3 regions of the Streptomyces sp. AM8-1-1 genome follow, and region 2 is predicted to be linked to each of the others. Evidence: riboswitches for the same ligand, from Rfam matches in the RefSeq annotation. Region 2 holds a riboswitch; each other region holds the start of a gene.

Region 1 (6,190 bases), 2.3 Mb from region 2:
CTTCCCAGTGAGCGGGGTAGGCGTGGTCCGGCTGGGTCTGCATGGCAGAAAGCGTACGGCGCGATCACCGGTCGCGGAGGGTGTTGGGGCGCGGCAGTCTGAGGATGGCCCGCGGGCGTCCGCGGTCGGACCCGGGGCCGGTGCCCACCCGCGACCGCACATGAGAGACTGGTCTAGACAACCGCTAAGACTTGAAGGGCAACACCATGGCTGAGCGCCGCGTCAACGTCGGCTGGGCCGAGGGCCTTCACGCCCGCCCCGCTTCCATCTTCGTCCGTGCCGCCACGGCCTCCGGCGTCCCCGTGACGATCGCCAAGGCCGACGGCAACCCGGTCAACGCCGCCTCGATGCTCGCCGTGCTCGGCCTGGGCGCCCAGGGTGGCGAGGAGATCGTGCTGGCCTCCGACGCGGACGGCGCCGACGCCGCCCTGGACCGGCTCGCCAAGCTGGTGGCCGAGGGCCTCGACGAGCTTCCCGAGACCGTCTGACACCCGACGGTCCGGCGGCAAGGAGCCGCGGCATCCCGGATACGGGAGGCCGCGGCTCCTGCATTTCCCGCCCGACTCTCGGCCTTTTCCGGGCGTTCTGACTATTCGGACTGCACCGCCCGGCCATTCCGAGCCCGTGAAAGGAATTCGGGCAGCCGGAAAGAAGCCCCGCGAACAGTTCCCTCTTTGTATACGGCGCGCCTGTTAATTGCGGGCGCTCGCGGTGTTTACGGGATGTTGCGAAGTCCTCACGCGTTCCGTGATCCGCAGCCGGTGCGCGGCCGCAGCCCGCTCTGTGTGCAGGGCGGTCAGCGCCCGGGCCCGTTCGGCGTCGCCCCGCGCGACGGCATCCACGATCGCGCCGTGCTCGGCCCACGACTCGACGGGCGCGGCAGGCTGCTCCACGACGTACATCCAGGCGATCTTGTGCCGCAGCTGGGTGAGCAGAGCGATCAGGCCGGGGCTGCCGGAGGCCTGGGCGAGCGTCTCGTGGAACCAGCCGCCGAGCGAGCGCAGATCCTCGCCCTGACCACGGCGGGCGCGCTCCTGGCCCAGCCTCACCAGGCCGCGCAGGACCTTGAGATGGGCCTCGGTGCGTCGTTGGGCCGCCCGCGCCGCGCCCAGCGGCTCCAGCAGCATCCGCACCTCCAGCAGATCGGCCGCCTCCCGCTCGGTCGGCTCCGCCACACACGCGCCCGCGTGACGCCGGGTGGTGACGAAGCCCTCCGACTCCAGGGTCCGCAGGGCCTCGCGCACCGGGACGCGTGAGACGCCGTAGCGGCGGGCCAGCTGCTCCTCGGTGAGTCTGCTGCCGCGCCCGAACACACCGGAGACGATGTCGTCGCGGATCGCCGTGCATACCGAGTGCGCGGGAATGCGCATGACCGAACCTCCGCTTTAATCCGCGCGAAACGCAGCCGATTGACGACCGTTCGGTGACTCTATTGCAGCGTTCCACATTTTCCGATGCCCGGCGGGCATTCATGGATATCTTTTGGCCAGTTACCGGCCTACATCACGCGTACATCACGCGGCATACCCACACCGGCGCACACACATCGGCGCACACGAAAGGCCCCGGCGGTGGGCCGGGGCCTTGGGTGCGATGCGCGGACGCCGGGCGCACACGGCGCCTCCCGGCCGTCCGAGCCGTCAGACGGTCGAGCCGACCAGATGGTCACGCGGCTCTGTCGGTCACGCGGTTCAGTGGTCACGTGGCTCAGTGGTCACGCGGCCCTGTCGGCACCGCGGCTCCGTCCGTCACGTGGCTCAGATGTTGACGCCGTGCGAGCGCAGGTACGAGACCGGGTCGATGTCCGATCCGTACTCGGCGCCGCTGCGGGCCTCGAAGTGCAGGTGCGGTCCGGTGGTGTTGCCGGTCGAGCCGGCGAGGCCGATCTGCCGGCCCGGGGTGACACTCTCGCCGACCGAGACGTTCAGCGACGAGAGGTGGCCGTACTGGGTGTACGAGCCGTCCTTCATCTTGATCACGATGTTGTTGCCGTAGGCGCCGCCCCAGCCGGCCTCGACGACGGTGCCCGCGCCGACCGCGTGCACCGGGGTGCCGGTGGCGGCGTGGAAGTCGATGCCGGTGTGGCTGCCGGAGGACCAGACGGCTCCGCCTGCCTGGTAGCCCGTGGAGACGTACGAGCCGGAGATGGGTGACACGAAGGCGTTCAGGCGCTTGCGCTCGGCCTCGCGGGCGGCGCGCTCCCGAGCCTCGCGGGCCTCCTTGGCGCGGGCCTCGGCCTTGCGCTTGGCCTCGGCTGCGGCCTTGGCGCGGGCGACGGCCTCTTCGGCCTCCTGCTCCTGGGCCGCGGCCTGGTCGGCTATCTCGGTGGCGAGCGAGTCGGCGGCGACGGCCGTACTCAGCCCGGTGCTCTCGAGAGTGACGGTGCCGGGCTCGGGAGCGGCGGCTCCGGACTCGGCGGCCAGCGACGGAGAGGCGAGGGTTCCGATGACGCCGGTGGTGGCCAGGGCCGCGACGCCGGCGATGCTCGCGCCTCTGCGCGTCATACGGCTCGGGGCACGGTGCTTCCCGGTGGGACGGGCGAACGCCATGAAGTGGCTGGTCCTTTCCTTCCTTCTCGCCTACCGGGTTAGCTGACGGGTTCGGAGCAGGAAGGTCTCCTACGGGCGCCTCCGCCGCGACACAGCCGCGAAGGCATCCGATTCACCCCAGGGACTTCGTGTGGGTCCCCGGCTCCCCAGGCTCGCGCCTGACGGGGACTCGGCGATGGCTGTCCGTGCCGCGGATGCGGCGGTACTGGCGAACAGCCGGACCGACGCTAAGCGTGGCAACTTTCAATCACCAAACAGACAGCCCTGTTTGTAGCGCATGCCACAGGGCAGAGCGGAAGCCCCGCAGCAAATCGGGCAAACGACGGAACCCCGGCATCGTGTGATGCCGGGGTCCCTGGCCGCGCCCACTGCCCCACCGGACCGCGGAGGCCGCTCCACCGGGAGGCAGAGGCTGCTCCGCCGCGAGGGGAAGCGGCCGACGGCCTCAATCAGCCGGTGACAACCGTCACTTCACCGATACCGAGCGCCTTGACCGGCTCCTCGATCGCGGACGCGTCACCGACGAGCACCGTGACGAGACGGTCCTGGGGGAAGGCGCTGACGGCCGCTGCCGTCGCCTCCACCGTGCCCGTCTCGGCCAGCCGCACGTACAGCTGCGCCTGGTAGTCGTCGGGCAGATGCTGCTCCACCTGGTCGACGAGCGTGCTCGCGACGGACGCCGCCGTCTCGTACTTCAGCGGGGCGACGCCCACCAGGTTCTGCACGGCCACGTCGCGCTCGGCGTCGGTGAGACCCTCGGCCGCCAGCGTGCGCAGCACCTTCCACAGATCGTCCAGCGCCGGGCCGGTGTTGGGCGTGTCCACCGAGCCGCTGATGGCGAGCATCGAGGCACCCGTGCCGTCGGGCGCCGAACGCAAGACCTGACCGAACGCCCGTACGCCGTAGGTGTAGCCCTTCTCCTCGCGCAGCACGCGGTCGAGACGGGAGGTGAGCGTGCCGCCGAGGCAGTACGCACCGAGTACCTGGGCGGGCCAGACGCGGTCGTGGCGGTCCGGGCCGACGCGGCCGATCAGCAGCTGCGTCTGTACGGCTCCGGGCCGGTCCACGATGATCACGCGGCCGGTGTCGTCGGCGGTGATCGCCGGGACGGGCCGGGACTGCGCGGTGTCGCCCGTCCAGTCGCCGAGGGTCTCGGCGAGCACGGCGTCGAGGTCGACCCCGGTGAGGTCGCCGACGATCACCGCGGTCGCGGTCGCGGGCCTGACGTGGGCGTCGTAGAACGCCCGCACGCCCGCGGCGTCGATCCGGGCCACGGTCTCCTCGGTGCCCTGACGCGGGCGCGACATCCGCAGCGATGCCGGGAAGAGCTGCTTGGACAGCTCCTTGGCGGCGCGGCGGGCCGGGTTGGCCATCTCGTGCGGAATCTCGTCCAGCCGGTTGCGCACCAGCCGCTCGACCTCGCTGTCGTCGAAGGCGGGCGCGCGCAGGGCCTCGGCGAGCAGCCCGAGCGCCTTCAGCAGCCGGGAGACCGGCACCTCCAGCGAGACCCGGACGCCGGCGTGGTCGGCGTGCGCGTCGAGGGTGGCCCCGCAGCGCTCCAGCTCGGCGGCGAACTCCTCGGCGGAGTGCTTGTCGGTGCCCTCGGACAGGGCGCGCGCCATGATCGTGGCGACGCCGTCGAGGCCCTCCGGCTCGGCGTCGAGCGGGGCGTCGAGAGAGATCTCGACGGCCACGACCTGCTGACCGGGCCGGTGGCAGCGCAGCACGGTCAGACCGTTGTCCAGGGTGCCGCGGTCGGGCGCGGGGAAGGCCCACGGCTTGGCGGTACCCGCCTGCGGCTGCGGGTGGAACGTCATGGCGGTCAATGGCTCGGCGGCGTCGCTCACTGGTCCGCCCCTTCTTCCTCGTCGCTCTGGTCGTCCTGCTCGTCCTGGTCGGCGGAGACCGGTTCGTACACCAGCACCGCCCTGTTGTCGGGGCGCAGCCGGGCCTGGGCGACCGCCTGCACCTCCTCGGCGGTGATGTCCAGCACGCGGTTGACGGCCGTCAGCGCGAGCTGCGGGTCGCCGAACAGCACGGCGTAGCGGGCCAGTTCGTCGGCGCGGCCGGCGACCGTGCTGAGCCGGTCCAGCCATTCGCGCTCCAGCTGCGCCTGCGCGCGCTCCATCTCCTCCGGCGTCGGGCCCTCGGCGGCGAACCGCGCGAGTTCCTCGTCGACGGCGGACTCGATCTGCGGGACCTCGACGCCACCGGACGTCTTCACGTCCAGCCAGCCGAGCGAGGGAGCACCGGACAGACGCAGCAGACCGAACCCGGCGGCGACGGCCGTGCGATCCCGCCGCACCAGACGGTTGTGCAGCCGGGAGGACTCGCCGCCGCCGAGGACGGTGAGCGCCAGGTCGGCCGCGTCGGCCTCGCGGGTGCCGTCGTGCGGCAGCCGGTAGGCGGCCATCAGCGCACGCGCCGGGACCTCCTCCCGGATCTCCTCGCGCAGCTGCTCACCGATGATCTCCGGCAGGGAGCCGTCGCGCGGCGGCTGCTTGCCGTCGTGTGAGGGGATGGAGCCGAAGTACTTCTCGATCCAGGCGAGCGTCTGCTCCGGGTCGATGTCGCCGACGACCGACAGCACGGCGTTGTTCGGCGCGTAGTACGTACGGAAGAAGGCGCGGGCGTCCTCGAGGGTCGCGGCGTCGAGGTCGGCCATCGAGCCGATCGGGGTGTGGTGGTACGGGTGGCCCTCGGGGTAGGCGAGGGCGGTCAGCTTCTCGAACGCCGTGCCGTACGGCACATTGTCGTAGCGCTGACGGCGCTCGTTCTTGACGACGTCGCGCTGGTTCTCCATGGACTCGTCGTCGAGGGCGGCGAGCAGGGAGCCCATACGGTCGGCCTCCAGCCAGAGCGCCAGCTCCAACTGGTGGGTGGGCATCGTCTCGAAATAGTTGGTGCGCTCGAAGCTGGTGGTGCCGTTCAGCGAGCCGCCGGCGCCCTGCACGAGCTCGAAGTGACCGTTCCCCTTCACCTGGCCCGAGCCCTGGAACATCAGGTGCTCGAAGAGGTGAGCAAGCCCTGTACGGCCCTTGACCTCGTGGCGCGAGCCCACGTCGTACCAGAGGCAGACCGCGGCGACCGGGGTCAGGTGGTCCTCGGAGAGCACCACGCGCAGGCCGTTGGCCAGCCGATGCTCAGTCGCTGTCAGGCCGCCGGAGCCGGCCTGCGCTGTGGCCGTGTGACCCATGGGCATGTACGTCCCTTCGATCGCGATATGGAGAGTGCTGCCACTGTATGCAAGCGGGCTGACACCTGGCGAAGTTCCCGGGTCGTGGTCTGCGTTGTCAGTGGGACGGTCCACAATGGTCCGCGTCAGATCCAGATCCGGTACGTGAAGGAGCAGCAGCCGCGATGGCCCGCCGCAGCACGAAGACCCCTCCGCCCGACGACTTCGAGGAGCGGATCCTCGACATCGACGTCGTCGACGAGATGCAGGGCTCCTTCCTCGAGTACGCGTACTCCGTGATCTACTCGCGCGCCCTGCCCGACGCCCGCGACGGCATGAAGCCGGTGCACCGCCGCATCGTCTACCAGATGAACGAGATGGGCCTGCGGCCCGACCGCGGATACGTCAAGTGTGCACGTGTCGTCGGCGAGGTGATGGGCAAGCTGCACCCCCATGGCGACGCCTC
Region 2 (6,190 bases):
TCGCCGAGGTGCTCGAAGGGCAACGGGACACGGGCGCCGCGCTGCGGGCTCATCTGCGCCTCCTGGAGCAGGAACGCGAACGCATCGGGCGGCAGATCGCCTCGGTGCGGACCACTCTCCACAAGACCGAGAGAGGGGAAGAGCTCATGGCCGAGGAAGTGTTCGACGGCTTCGACCACACGCAGTACGAGCAGGAGGTGACCGAGCGCTGGGGCCGGGACGCGTACGAGAAGGGCGACCGCTGGTGGCGCTCGCTCAGCGACAAGGAGAAGCGCGCCTTCCAGGACGAGCAGGTCTCCATCGCCCAGGCCTTCGCCCAGGCGCTCCGGGACGGCCGGTCCGCCGACAGCGACGAGGTGCAGGCGATCACCGCGCGGCAGTACGCCTGGCTGTCGACGACCGTGACGCCCTCGAAGTCGTACTTCATCGGTCTCGGTGAGATGTACGTGGCGGATCCGCGCTTCACCGCCGCGTACGACCGGCACGGCGAGGGGACGGCCGTCCTGGTCCGGGACGCGATGAAGGTGTACGGGGAGCGGCATCTGACCGACGAGTGATCACGCGGTGCCCGCTCGCCGGTCTCCGGCCGCCGGTCGCGGGCCGCTGGTCCCCCGCCGCTGGTCAGCGGCTGGGCAACGCTCTCGCCAGTTCCTCGTCGGTCGCGGGGCGTGCGGCGGCGAGGGTGCTGCGCAGCCGTTCCACGTCCAGGCCGGGGGCGGTGCGCGCCCGCAGCAACAGGGACCCGCGGCGCTGGACGACGTAGTGGGACACCTTGCCGTCGACGTGACGCTGCTTGACCACGGTGAAACCGTCCCCGGCGTCCAGGCAGACGATCTGGCCGGGGAGTTCCTCGGGGCAGCCCGCGTCGGGCCGCGCGGTGACCTCGTAGTCGAAGCCGGGGACGGCGCCGGGCCGGCCGCCGGCGCTGTAGTGGAGACGGAAGTCCGCTGTGAGACGGCCGGTGCCCGGTTCCGTCTCGAAGCCGCCGGGGGGATCGATGACCAGCAGCTGGGCGCGCGGGAGGGGGCTGTGCGCCAGTGCGCCCGCCGGCCTGTCGTCCTGCGCGCCGGGCGGGAGCACGTACGTGGCCAGGCCTACCGCGGGCGCCATCAGCGCCGCGGCGGCCCGGACGAGCGGCCCGGCCCTTCGACGCGCGAGCGGGCGGACGATCGACGGACGTACGTTCGGCCGCACGGACTGTTTCCCCCTCATGCGCGAGATGGTGACCTACCGGAAACGTGAGCGACAGGGCGGGGGCTCCACCAATTGGAGTTGATCTTGCTCCGGATGGCGTAGAGTGGTGTTTACCGACGCGGGGTGGAGCAGCTCGGTAGCTCGCTGGGCTCATAACCCAGAGGTCGCAGGTTCAAATCCTGTCCCCGCTACTGAAACAGCGGTCCGGCACTCGTCTCGAGTGCCGGGCCGCTGTTGTTTCCCCCTCTGCGGGCTCGTGTTTCGCCCGGTTGGCCGACGGAGAGTCGCTCAGCGGCGCGGCTCCGGACAGCCTGGGTAGGGCGCGGTACCGTCCGCAGCCGTGGGCGGACCGGGGAGGAGAGCACCGTTGGCGCAGTTCCAGCAGAGTCGCGTGTACGGCGCCCGCCGCTTCCTCCGCGCCCTGCCCACGCTGATGATCATCGGTGGGCTGGTCTTCGACCTGGCGACCCCGGCGCAGTTCACGGCCGTGCCGTTGTTCGCCGCCGCCCCGCTGATCGCCGCTCCGTTCTTCTCCTGGCTCACCACACTGCTGACGGGCATCACGGCGGTCCTCGCGGTGCTCGGGCTGCACTTCTACAACCACACCGCCGACGAGGTCACGGCGTACACCGAGGTCTTCACGCTCATCACCGTCTCCGGACTCGCGCTGCTCATCAACACCGTCGTCAGACGCAGCGGTGAACGGCTCGCCTCCGCCCGGGTCATCGCCGAGACCGCGCAGCGTGCCGTGCTGCCCGCGCCCGCCGACCGGATCGGCGGGCTGCACGTCGCGGCGCGGTACGAGGCCGCGCTCGCCGACGCGTTCATCGGCGGTGACCTGTTCGCCGTGCAGGAGACGCCCTTCGGTGTGCGGCTGGTGGTCGGCGACGTCCGCGGCAAGGGGCTGGAGGCCGTCGAGGCGGTGGCCGTCGTCATCGGCGCGTTCCGGGAGGCTGCCGAACAGGAGAGCTCCCTGGAGGGCGTCGCCCAGCGCCTCGAGCGGGCGCTGGCGCGCGAGGGCACGCGCCGGGACAGCCTGGACGCGGTCGAGGGCTTCACCACCGCCGTATTGGGGGAGATCCCGCGCGGCGCCGGAATCGTCCGGCTGGTGAATCGCGGCCACCCGGAACCCATCATGCTGTACGCCAACGGCGACCTGGCATTCCTGGAGCCGTCGAGGGCCGCGCTGCCGTTGGGTATGGGCGATCTGGACTCCTGGCCGGACCAGGCGGTGGAGTATCCGCTGCCGACGGGGGCGACCCTGTTGCTCTACACGGACGGTGTCAGCGAGGCGCGCAACGCGGCCGGTGAGTTCTACGATCCCGGCGCGCGGCTCTCCGGCCGGCTCTTCCCCGGGCCCGACGAACTGCTCGACGCGCTCGTCGACGACGTGCGCCGGTACACCGGCGGCGGCTCGAAGGACGACATGGCGCTGCTGGCGGTCGCCCGGCCGGCGGAGGGGCAGCCGGAGCGCCGCAGGACGGTGAAGGTCGTGCCGCCCGCGTGAGGAGCGCCGGGCCCCCGCGGGACGGTCTCGGGTGTCTCGTCTGCTCGGCCCGCTCGGCCCGCTCGGCCCGCTCGGGCGGCCGCGCACGCTGCGTAGTGGGAAGATCCCCCTCCGCATACCATTTGACGACCCGTCAGTAATGTGACGAAGTCCGAAGCGCGATCAAGTCGCCCGTATCCGGCTGCTTGTGTCCCGATTGGTCCCGTGGGAAGTCGTTAACGATCACCCGGAACAGCTTGGAATACGGTCCTCGCGTCTATTAACGTTCGATAACGCAGCGCGGTCGTCCCAGCCGTCGTCAGGACGGCGCCGTGCGCGTGCGCCGAATTCCGCAAGGGAACCGGGGAACCAATCCTTGGGGTGAATCGGGCACCTTCCACCGCGACTTCCGCGGCGGGTGGCGCTCGTAGGAGACCTTCCTGCTCCGAACCCGTCAGCTAACCCGGTAGGCGAGAAGGAAGGAAAGGAGCACGCCTCAGTGGCGTCCAACAGGCCTGCCCCAGAAGCACCCTTCGCCAATGACTTCTTCGGTGCGGAGGGCGCGGAGCGGTCCCTCGAAGAGTGGAACCCCACCGAGGACTCCGTCCGTCCGGTGCGCGGTCGGCACCGTGTAGCCAAGCAGCGCGGCGGACTTGCCCGAAGCTCCACCGTGCTCGGCGTCGGCGTGATCGCCGCGGTCGGCGCGGGTGGCATCGCGACCGCCCAGGACAAACCCGCGGTCTCCATCTCCCTTCCCGACGCGCTCTCGGACAATCTCCCCGACGCCAAGTCTCTTCCCGGCGTCGGTTCTTTCATGTCCGACGACTCCTCGGACGTCGTCGACGAGGCGGCCACGTACTCGGCGATGGGCATCGCCTACGCCGACACCGCCTCCGACACCGACCAGGGCGGTGCCGGCGAGGCGCTGCGCTCCCGCATCCTCCAGCAGGCCGAGCAGCAGCAGGCCAAGGCGGAGGAGTCGGCCAGGGCGGCGGCCGCGAAGGCCGCGGCGGACAAGGCCGAGGCCGCGGCGAAGAAGAAGGCGGAAGAAGTGGCCGCGAAGGCCGCCGCCGCGAAGAAGAAGGCGGAGGCCGAGGCGAAGGCCAAGGCGGAGGCCGAGCGTCTCGCGCAGCTGGCCAAGAGCTACTCGCTCCCCACCTCCTCGTACACGATCACCTCCACGTACGGCGAGTCCGGCTCCCTGTGGTCCTCGGGCCAGCACACCGGCCTGGACTTCGCCGCCCCGACGGGTACGCCCGCCAAGGCCGTCCACAACGGCACCGTGAAGTCGGCGGGCTGGTCCGGCTCGTACGGCTACCGCATCGTTCTCGAACTCGAGGACGGCACCGAGGTCTGGTACGCGCACCTGTCGTCGATGACCGCGAGCGCCGGCCAGAAGGTGGCGACGGGCGAGACCATCGGCCGCGTCGGCGCCACGGGCAATGTGACGGGCGCGCACCTGCACCTCGAGGTCCACACCCCCGGCGGCTCGGGCATCGACCCGATGGCCTGGCTGCGGGACAAGGGCCTGACTCCCTGATCCTGCGGGACCGTTCCCGCGTATCTCGATCCCCGGCAGTCCTGGCGCTCACCCCCCGACGCCAGGACTGCCGGTTTTTGCTGCGCCCGGTTCTCCCGGGCGCGGGCGGGTTCGGTCGCCCACCGGTGCGGTCAGGTCCGGTACGGGTTGTACGCGCCGTAGTCGCGGTGCGGAGGCGGCACACGCACCCGCCCGGTGGCCCGTGCCGCGTACGTCAGCGCCGGCGCCGCCACGTCCCTGCGCTGCCACAGATGGTGCAGCAACTCCTGCTCGCGCTCCACGAAGTCCGGGTCCGCCGCGCCCCGGTGGGCCCGGTGGCGCAGGAACGCCAGCGACGTCGCGAAGTGCTGGTACTCCGACACCGCGTGCGCCGCGGTCGGCCCGTGCATGCGCCGGGCCACATCCCGGGCGAGGGTGCGCGCCCGCATCGACGACAGCGCGGGCGGCTGGTCCGCCGACAGCCATCCGGCCGCGGCGTAGGCAGGCAACTCGGTCGCTATCGTCCGCAGTTCCCGCTGCCGGCTCCATATCGTGAGCCAGGTCAGCAGTCCGAAGACGGGCACCATGAACGCCCCGTACACGAGATAGAAGCCCCACGGGCCGAACAGGGACGTCGAGCCGTTCCACAGTGCGTGCATGCCCATCGCCAGCGCGAGTCCGAGCAGCGGCAGCACGATGCGCCGGACGCGCATGCGCCGTGAGGCCAGCGCCGCGACGCCGAAGCCGATACCGGTGAGCACGGTGAAGAGCGGGTGCGCGAACGGGGACATGACGATCCGTACGAAGAACGTCGCCGCGGTCACCGAGGCGATCCCGGAGAAGCCCATCTGCTGGTCCTCGCCGAAGGCGTTGCCCAGATAGAGGATGTTCTCGGTGAACGCGAAGCCGGTCGCGGTGAACCCGGCGACCACGACGCCGTCGACGATGCCGCGGAAGTCCTGTCTGCGGAAGCGGAAGATCAGCAGGATCGCCGCGGCCTTCGCGCTCTCCTCGACGACCGGCGCGATGACCGTCGCGCCGAGTGTGTCCGCGCCCGCGGGGTCCGCCGTGGCGGTGGCTATCCACTGCGTCGCGAAGGTGTTCGCGATGATCGCCACGAGGGCGGCGGCGAACGCGCCCCAGGCGAAGGCGAACAGGAGGTTCCGCCAGGGACCCGGCTCGACCCGGTCCAGCCAGCGGAACGCGGCGGTGAGCAGGGGCACCGGCAGGGTCGCCAGCCCGAGTCCGACCAGGAAGCCCTGGGTGCCGGTCTGCTCCCGTACGAGCGACAGGATGACGAGGCCCGAGAGAGCGAGGAGCGTGATCAGCACCCCGGCCCGGACGGCCTTGCTGTGCCAGAACCGGGAGACACGGCGGGGCTCGTAGCGCCACCGGGCACGCTCCGGCACGGCGGCGAGCAGCTCGTCGACACGCTGCTGCTCGAACGCCGGGACCGCGGGGTGCGGTGGATGGTGCTGCGGGGGCGACGACTCGGACACCCACTGACCCTAACGAGGGACACCGACAACGGGCGACGGTGTGTGGGGGTTGGCTGGCCCCGGCCGGGGCGGGTGGCTGTGAGCCGGGCGCGCGCCGCCGTTCGCTCGGGTCAGGCTCCTGCGGTGCGGCGGAACAGCAGGTCGTGCACCTTGTGGCCCTTGTCGATGCCCTGGCCCTCGAACCGCGTGAGCGGCCGGAAGTCGGGGCGTGGCGCGAAACCGCCGTGCTCCTGGGTGTTCTCGAAGTCCGGGTGGGCCGAGAGCACCTCGAGCATCTGCTCGGCGTACGACTCCCAGTCCGTAGCGCAGTGCACGATCGCGCCGGGCTTCAGCGAGCCGGCGACGAGACTGAGGAATTCGGGCTGGATCAGCCGGCGCTTGTGGTGCCGCTTCTTGGGCCAGGGGTCGGGGAAGTAGACGCGCAGACCGTCGAGCGAGCGGGGGGCGAGCATCTCGCGGAGGAGGATGATCGCGTCGCCGTTGGCGACCCGG
Region 3 (6,190 bases), 520 kb from region 2:
CCAGGACGTGCAGGCACTTCACCCGGTCCGGCATACCGCCCGCGCTCGGGAAGTTGGCCAGGACCTCGATGGCGTCACGGCGCGCGATGTAGTCCTCGTGGGCCGCCCGGTAGGCTGCCGCCAGTTCGGGATCCGTGGCGAGCCGCTCGGTCATCTCCTTCATCACGCCGTTCGCCTCCAGCGTGCCGATCGCCGACGCCGCCCGCGGGCAGGTCAGGTAGTACAGCGTCGGGAACGGGGTGCCGTCCGGAAGGCGGGGTGCCGTCTCGACGACATCGGGCTGCCCGCAGGGACAGCGGTGCGCGATGGCGCGCAGTCCGCGCGGCGGACGCCCGAGCTGCTCCTTGAACGCGGCGATGTCCGCGTCGGTGGGCTCGGTCGGATCGGTGTGGGGAGGAGGGGTTTCCATGCCTGCCTTGGCTCTACGGTTCTACGGTTCTACTGGCGTGCGGTGCCGTCTACCGGCGGTCGGCGGTGTCGACGCCGTCCCAGACGTTGGAGTACCAGGGACGGTCTGCCGCCCCTTCCTCCGTACGGCGCTTCTCCGCGACTTCGGGGTCGATCATGATGTAGCCGGTCTCGCCCGGCATCACGTAGTGCAGATGCTCGCGGGCCAGCCGCTTGACGTACATGTCGTCCTGGAGGCGTGCCTTCTCGTCACGCAGCTCCTCGACCTGCTGCTCCGCCTCGGCCATCCGGCGCCTCTGCTCGGCCATGTCGGAACGCTGGGAGACGTACTGCCGCATCGGATAGGCGAGGGCGACGACGAGGGAACAGACGATCAGGGCGAGGAACGCCGCACGGCCGGTGAGCCGGGAGCGACGGGCCTGCCGCCGGGTCTGGGAGCGGTAGACACGAGCCGCGGTCTGCTCGCCGAGCAGCCGCAGCCTGGTCGCGGTGGAGAACCGATCCCGGTCCTTCGCGGCCATGTCCTGCCTCCCCTGTTACGTGCGCACGTCCCCGGACACGGTACGGGACCGCGGCCGGGGACGTGTGGACGACTTGCTAGCCCGCTGCGACCTAGCCCTTGAAGCGGGGGAAGGCGCTGCGGCCGGCGTACACCGCGGCGTCGTCGAGGATCTCCTCGATGCGCAGCAGCTGGTTGTACTTGGCGACGCGCTCGGAGCGGGCCGGGGCGCCGGTCTTGATCTGGCCGCAGTTGGTGGCGACGGCGAGGTCGGCGATGGTGACGTCCTCGGTCTCACCGGAGCGGTGGGACATCATGCACTTGAAGCCGTTGCGCTGGGCCAGCTCGACGGCGTCCAGGGTCTCGGTCAGCGAACCGATCTGGTTGACCTTGACCAGCAGGGCGTTGGCGGAGCCCTCCTCGATACCGCGGGCGAGGCGCTCGGGGTTGGTGACGAACAGGTCGTCGCCGACGATCTGGACCTTGCTGCCCAGCTTGTCGTGCAGGACCTTCCAGCCGGCCCAGTCGTCCTCGAACAGCGGGTCCTCGATGGAGACCAGCGGGTAGGAGGCGACGAGCTCCTCGTAGTACTCGGTCATCTCGGCGGCCGAGCGGGACTTGCCCTCGAACTCGTACGCGCCGTCCTTGTAGAACTCGGACGCGGCGACGTCGAGCGCGAGCGCGATGTCCTTGCCGGGGGCGTAGCCGGCTTCCTTGATGGCCTCGAGGATCAGGTCCAGGGCGGCGCGGTTGGAGTCGAGGTTCGGCGCGAAGCCGCCCTCGTCACCGAGACCGGTGGACAGGCCCTTGGTCTTCAGCACCTTCTTCAGGGTGTGGTAGACCTCGGCGCCCCAGCGCAGCGCCTCGGAGAAGGACTCCGCGCCGATCGGGGCGATCATGAACTCCTGGATGTCCACGTTGGAGTCGGCGTGCGAGCCGCCGTTGAGGATGTTCATCATCGGAACGGGCAGCAGGTGCGCGTTCGGGCCGCCCAGGTAACGGAAGAGCGGCAGGTCGGAGGCCTCGGAGGCGGCGTGGGCCACGGCGAGCGAGACGCCGAGGATGGCGTTGGCACCGAGCGAGGACTTGTCCGGGGTGGCGTCCAGGTCGAACATCGCCTGGTCGATCAGGCGCTGCTCGGTGGCGTCGTAGCCGACGAGCTCCGGGCCGATCTGCTCGATGACGGCGAGGACGGCCTTCTCGACACCCTTGCCCTGGTAGCGGTTCTGGTCACCGTCGCGGAGCTCGAGAGCCTCGAACGCACCGGTGGATGCGCCGGACGGAACTGCAGCACGACCCGTGCTGCCGTCGTCGAGGCCAACCTCGACCTCGACCGTGGGGTTGCCTCGGGAGTCCAGGATTTCCCGGGCTACGACGACGTCGATGGACGGCACGAGCATCTCCTTCTGGGATGTGACGCTTGGAGTGCAGGGTCTCATTGGCCTTGCGGCACGAGCCTAACCGGCGGCGGGGCATCAGCCGCCCGATGCCCGCCTCCTGGGACGAAAAAGGGCATGAACAGCGGGTGCTGGGGACAAAACGCCCCCAATCTACCCATGGGTAACAGAGAGAACCCCGGCCCGGCGCGTACGGGGGATGCGCTCCGGACCGGGGTGGTCTGTGTCCCGGGCGGGCCGGCGCGGGTGCGCCGGCCCGGGTGGGTCAGCTCAGGTGGAGCTGCTGGCCCGGGTGGATCACGTCGGCGTCGGTGACGACGTCCTTGTTCAGGTCGAACAGCTTCTTCCAGCCGCCCTTGACCTTCTCGGCCTTGGCGATCTTGCTGAGCGTGTCACCGGCCTTGACCTTGTACTCGCCGTCGCCCTTCTTGAAGGACTTGGCGGCCGGCTTCGAGGACTTCGCCGGGGCGGGGGCCTCGGCGCGCTCGGAGCGGGTGGTCGGGGCCTCGGCACGCTGCTGCGGCTGGGCCTCCTGCGCGGAGCCGGCGTCGTTGGCGGCGTTGGACAGGTTCACGCCGCAGTTCGGCCATGCACCCTTGCCCTGGCCCGCGAGGACCTTCTCGGCTATCTGGATCTGCTGCGCCTTCGAGGCCTGGTCGGCGGTCGAGGCGAACTGGGTACCGCCGTACGCGGCCCAGGTGGAGGCGGAGAACTGCAGGCCGCCGTAGTACCCGTTACCCGTGTTGATCGACCAGTTGCCGCCGGCCTCGCACTGCGCGACCTGGTCCCACTCGGACGTGGTCGCGGCGGAGGCGGTGGTGGCGCCGAGCAGCGGGGCGGCGACGGCCGCACCGGTGACACCGGCGAGCGTGGCGATACGGGTGGCCTTGGACGGGCGACGGTGCTTGGCCTTGCCGGAAAACAGCATGGAACATCTCTCTCACCGACGCCTACGAGGTGAGCTGTCGGGTTCGGGCCAAGTGAGTTGCCCGGCCGCGCAGTCGTGCGCACGGCTCCACCCCAAGCCGGTACCCGCAGTTCATCTGCAACTGCCGGGGCCGGCGCTTACCTTGGTTCCCCCGCTCCTGCCTACGGCGCATACGCGTCGGCTACTCCCCCCGACCGACGGCAGGATTCGGCGTGACGGTCAGCGGTGCCCGCGATGGCGAGCGGTTCAGACCGTAAACACAAGGCTCCCCGATGTTCAAAGACGAACATCGGGGAGAAAACGCCCATCCCGCCCCTCCGGAACCGTGCGTTCCTGCAGGTCGAGGGCGGAATGCCCCGTTCCGCCGGGCAAGATGGGCGAGTTGCGGCAAAGAGACCCTTGTCTCAGTTGCACGATTCGGACAAAGGCGCCTGTACTGCCCCTACTTCGGGCCGAGCTCCAGGCTCTGGCCAGGCAGGATCAGGTCGGGGTCGTCACCGACGGTCTGAGCATTCGCCTTGTAAAGGGAACTCCAGCCTCCGGGCAGCTTCTGCGCGGCCGCGATGGCCGACAGCGAGTCGCCGGGGCGGACGGTGTACGAACCGGGCGTGGCGTCCGCGTCGTTCGTCTCGGCCGGCTTGCCGGCCTCATCGGCCGCGCCCTCGCCGTCGCGTGCCGCATCGTCACCGCGCGAGGCGTGACGCCCCGCTTCGCGCTCATTGTCCGTATTGCCCGACTCGGCCGTTCCGGTCGCCCCGGTCGCCCCGGTCGACTCCGGCTCCGTCGGCTCGGCGGCGGGTTCGCCGCGGTGCTTGCCGGTGGCGCTGCCGCTGTCACCGGTCCCGTTGTTGCCGATGCCCTGCGTCGGGGCCGGCGCGGGCTCGGCCGTCTCGGAGGGCGAGGCGGACTTCGAGGGCGCCAGCGAGGCGAGGGGGTTGTCGGACGTCGCGCCCTGCTCCGCGGGGGTCGAGGCGCCCGGGTCGACACCGGCGCCGGTGCCGTCCTGTGTCAGCCCCGCGATGCCCGCGCAGGTCGCCCACGCCTCGGGGCCCTGGGCCTCCAGGACCTTCTCGGCGACGGCTATCTGCTGGGAGCGGCTGGCGAGGTCGGCCCGGTCCGCGTAGTCCGTGCCGCCGAAGTCCTCCCACGTCTCCTGGGCGAACTGCAGACCGCCGTAGTAGCCGTTGTCCATGTCGGCACTCCACTGGCCGCCGCTCTCGCAGGCCGCGACGCGGTCCCAGGTGGCGGCGTCGGCGGCGGAGGCCGAACCCGCACCGAGAAGGGGGATCGCGATGGCCGATCCCGTCACCCCTGCCGCGACAACGATGGCCGGAGCCTGACGGGGACGACGGTGACGACCTTGGCCGGAAAGCATGCGGGTGCCCTTCGAGTGACTACAGATAACAACTGATGTCTTCTGAGACGACCGTGAAAGTAGCCGGATTCGATCGTGTGTCACAAGTCGATGCAGCGGAGATCACGTGAAAGTCACAGTCTTGACGGGTCGTCAGCTGCGTCCAGGTGTGAACTCAACGGGCAGGCTTCGCAATCCACGCATAATGAGACCCCCACGCCAGCGCAAATCGGCTGGATCGCCCGCAAGCCGCAAGTCCGGCATTCTCCGGAGCAGCGTGGCGATCGCGGTCTGTCCCTCCAGCCGGGCCAGCGGTGCGCCGAGGCAGTAGTGGATGCCGTGCCCGTAACCGAGGTGCTGGTTGTCGCGCCGGGAGAGGTCGAGCGCGTCGGGGTCCGTGAACCGCTCCGGGTCCCGGTCGGCGGCCGCGAGCACCACGAGCACCGGGTCGCCCGTCGCGATCTCCTGGCCGCCGATGACGAGGGACTCCGTGGCGAAGCGCCAGGTGGCGAGCTCCACGGGGCCGTCGTAGCGCAGGAGTTCCTCCACGCCGGTCTCCAGCAGCGCGCTCTCCCCGGCGGCGAGGGAGGCCTGCAGCCGCTCGCGCTGCTCCGGGTGGCGCAGCAGCGCGTACACACCGTTCCCGATGAGGTTCACCGTCGTCTCGAAACCGGCGAACAGCAGGATGAAGGCCATCGCGGCGGCCTCGTTCTCGGTGAGGTGCTCGCCGTGGTCGCTCGCCCGGATCAGCCCGGAGATCAGATCGTCGCCGGGATCCTCGCGCTTGCGGTGGATCAGCTCGGCGAGATACCCCCGCATCTTCTTCACCGACCGCGCGACACCTCCGCGCGGCCCGCCGCCGTGACGGATCATCATGCCCGCCCAGTCCCGGAAGTCGTCCTGGTCCTCCGGCGGGACACCGAGCAGATCGCAGATGGCGTAGATGGGGAGCGGAAAGGCGAACTCGTGGATGAGGTCCGCCTCCCCCTTTTCCACGAAGCCGTCGATGAGCTGATCGGTCAACTGTTGAACACGCGGCGCGAATTCGGCGACCCGCCGAGGGGTGAACGCCTTGGAGACGAGCCGCCGCAGCCGGGTGTGGTCGGGCGGGTCGATATTGAGCAGATGCGTCATCAGCTCGGCCTTGCGCTCGCCGGGAATTCCCGTTTTCCCCTTCGCGTGCGCGGGCTCGTCGTGGTGCGCGGGATTCTTCGACAGCCGCTGGTCGGCGAGCGCCTGCTTGGCGTCGGCGTACCGGGTCACGAGCCACGCCTCCACCCCGCTGGGCAGCCGGGTGCGGTGCACGGGCGCGTGCTCGCGCAGCCAGGCGTAGGCGGGATAGGGGTCGGTGGCGAACTCCCAGGTGAACAGCTCGGGCCGGTCGGTCACCGCTCGACGGCCTTGATCTCGTCCCGGTAGACGCGGGCGGCGGCACGCAGCGCGGCCTCCGGGTCGACCCCGGCCGCCTCGGCGCGGACGGCCGCGGCCAGCAGCTCGTAGCCGATTCCCTCGCCGGACGGGAGCGGCACGTCGAGCCCCGCCGTACGCACCCGGGACGCCAGCTTGGCCGCGAGCGCCAGACCGGGCTGGCCGAGCGGTACGCC

The links. A riboswitch is a leader RNA that binds a small molecule or an ion and turns the genes downstream of it on or off. The one in region 2 is predicted to bind cyclic di-AMP.
Region 1: it holds a riboswitch for cyclic di-AMP, as region 2 does, so the genes downstream of both, RPQ07_RS09435 (M23 family metallopeptidase) here and RPQ07_RS19775 (M23 family metallopeptidase) in region 2, are expected to answer to the same signal.
Region 3: it holds a riboswitch for cyclic di-AMP, as region 2 does, so the genes downstream of both, RPQ07_RS22035 (transglycosylase family protein) here and RPQ07_RS19775 (M23 family metallopeptidase) in region 2, are expected to answer to the same signal.

What each region holds. Positions count from the first base shown of each region.
Region 1 covers NZ_CP135086.1:2,083,448-2,089,637, forward strand. Annotated here, with positions in the region: gene RPQ07_RS09420 (GNAT family N-acetyltransferase) at 1-43, opposite strand, end outside; gene RPQ07_RS09425 (HPr family phosphocarrier protein) at 207-488, shown strand; gene RPQ07_RS09430 (GntR family transcriptional regulator) at 693-1,370, opposite strand; gene RPQ07_RS09435 (M23 family metallopeptidase) at 1,758-2,549, opposite strand; cyclic di-AMP (ydaO/yuaA leader) riboswitch at 2,563-2,734, opposite strand; gene RPQ07_RS09440 (pitrilysin family protein) at 2,999-4,366, opposite strand; gene RPQ07_RS09445 (pitrilysin family protein) at 4,393-5,745, opposite strand; gene RPQ07_RS09450 (DNA topoisomerase IV subunit A) at 5,910-6,190, shown strand, end outside.
Region 2 covers NZ_CP135086.1:4,364,912-4,371,101, forward strand. Annotated here, with positions in the region: gene RPQ07_RS19755 (MerR family transcriptional regulator) at 1-557, shown strand, start outside; gene RPQ07_RS19760 (hypothetical protein) at 622-1,212, opposite strand; tRNA gene RPQ07_RS19765 (tRNA-Met) at 1,312-1,385, shown strand; gene RPQ07_RS19770 (PP2C family protein-serine/threonine phosphatase) at 1,562-2,701, shown strand; cyclic di-AMP (ydaO/yuaA leader) riboswitch at 3,012-3,168, shown strand; gene RPQ07_RS19775 (M23 family metallopeptidase) at 3,180-4,220, shown strand; gene RPQ07_RS19780 (PrsW family intramembrane metalloprotease) at 4,352-5,698, opposite strand; gene trmB (tRNA (guanosine(46)-N7)-methyltransferase TrmB) at 5,809-6,190, opposite strand, start outside.
Region 3 covers NZ_CP135086.1:4,882,334-4,888,523, reverse strand. Annotated here, with positions in the region: gene RPQ07_RS22050 (DUF501 domain-containing protein) at 1-409, opposite strand, end outside; gene RPQ07_RS22045 (septum formation initiator family protein) at 459-929, opposite strand; gene eno (phosphopyruvate hydratase) at 1,021-2,307, opposite strand; gene RPQ07_RS22035 (transglycosylase family protein) at 2,570-3,232, opposite strand; cyclic di-AMP (ydaO/yuaA leader) riboswitch at 3,237-3,411, opposite strand; gene RPQ07_RS22030 (transglycosylase family protein) at 3,675-4,607, opposite strand; gene RPQ07_RS22025 (cytochrome P450) at 4,740-5,975, opposite strand; gene RPQ07_RS22020 (nucleoside triphosphate pyrophosphohydrolase) at 5,972-6,190, opposite strand, start outside.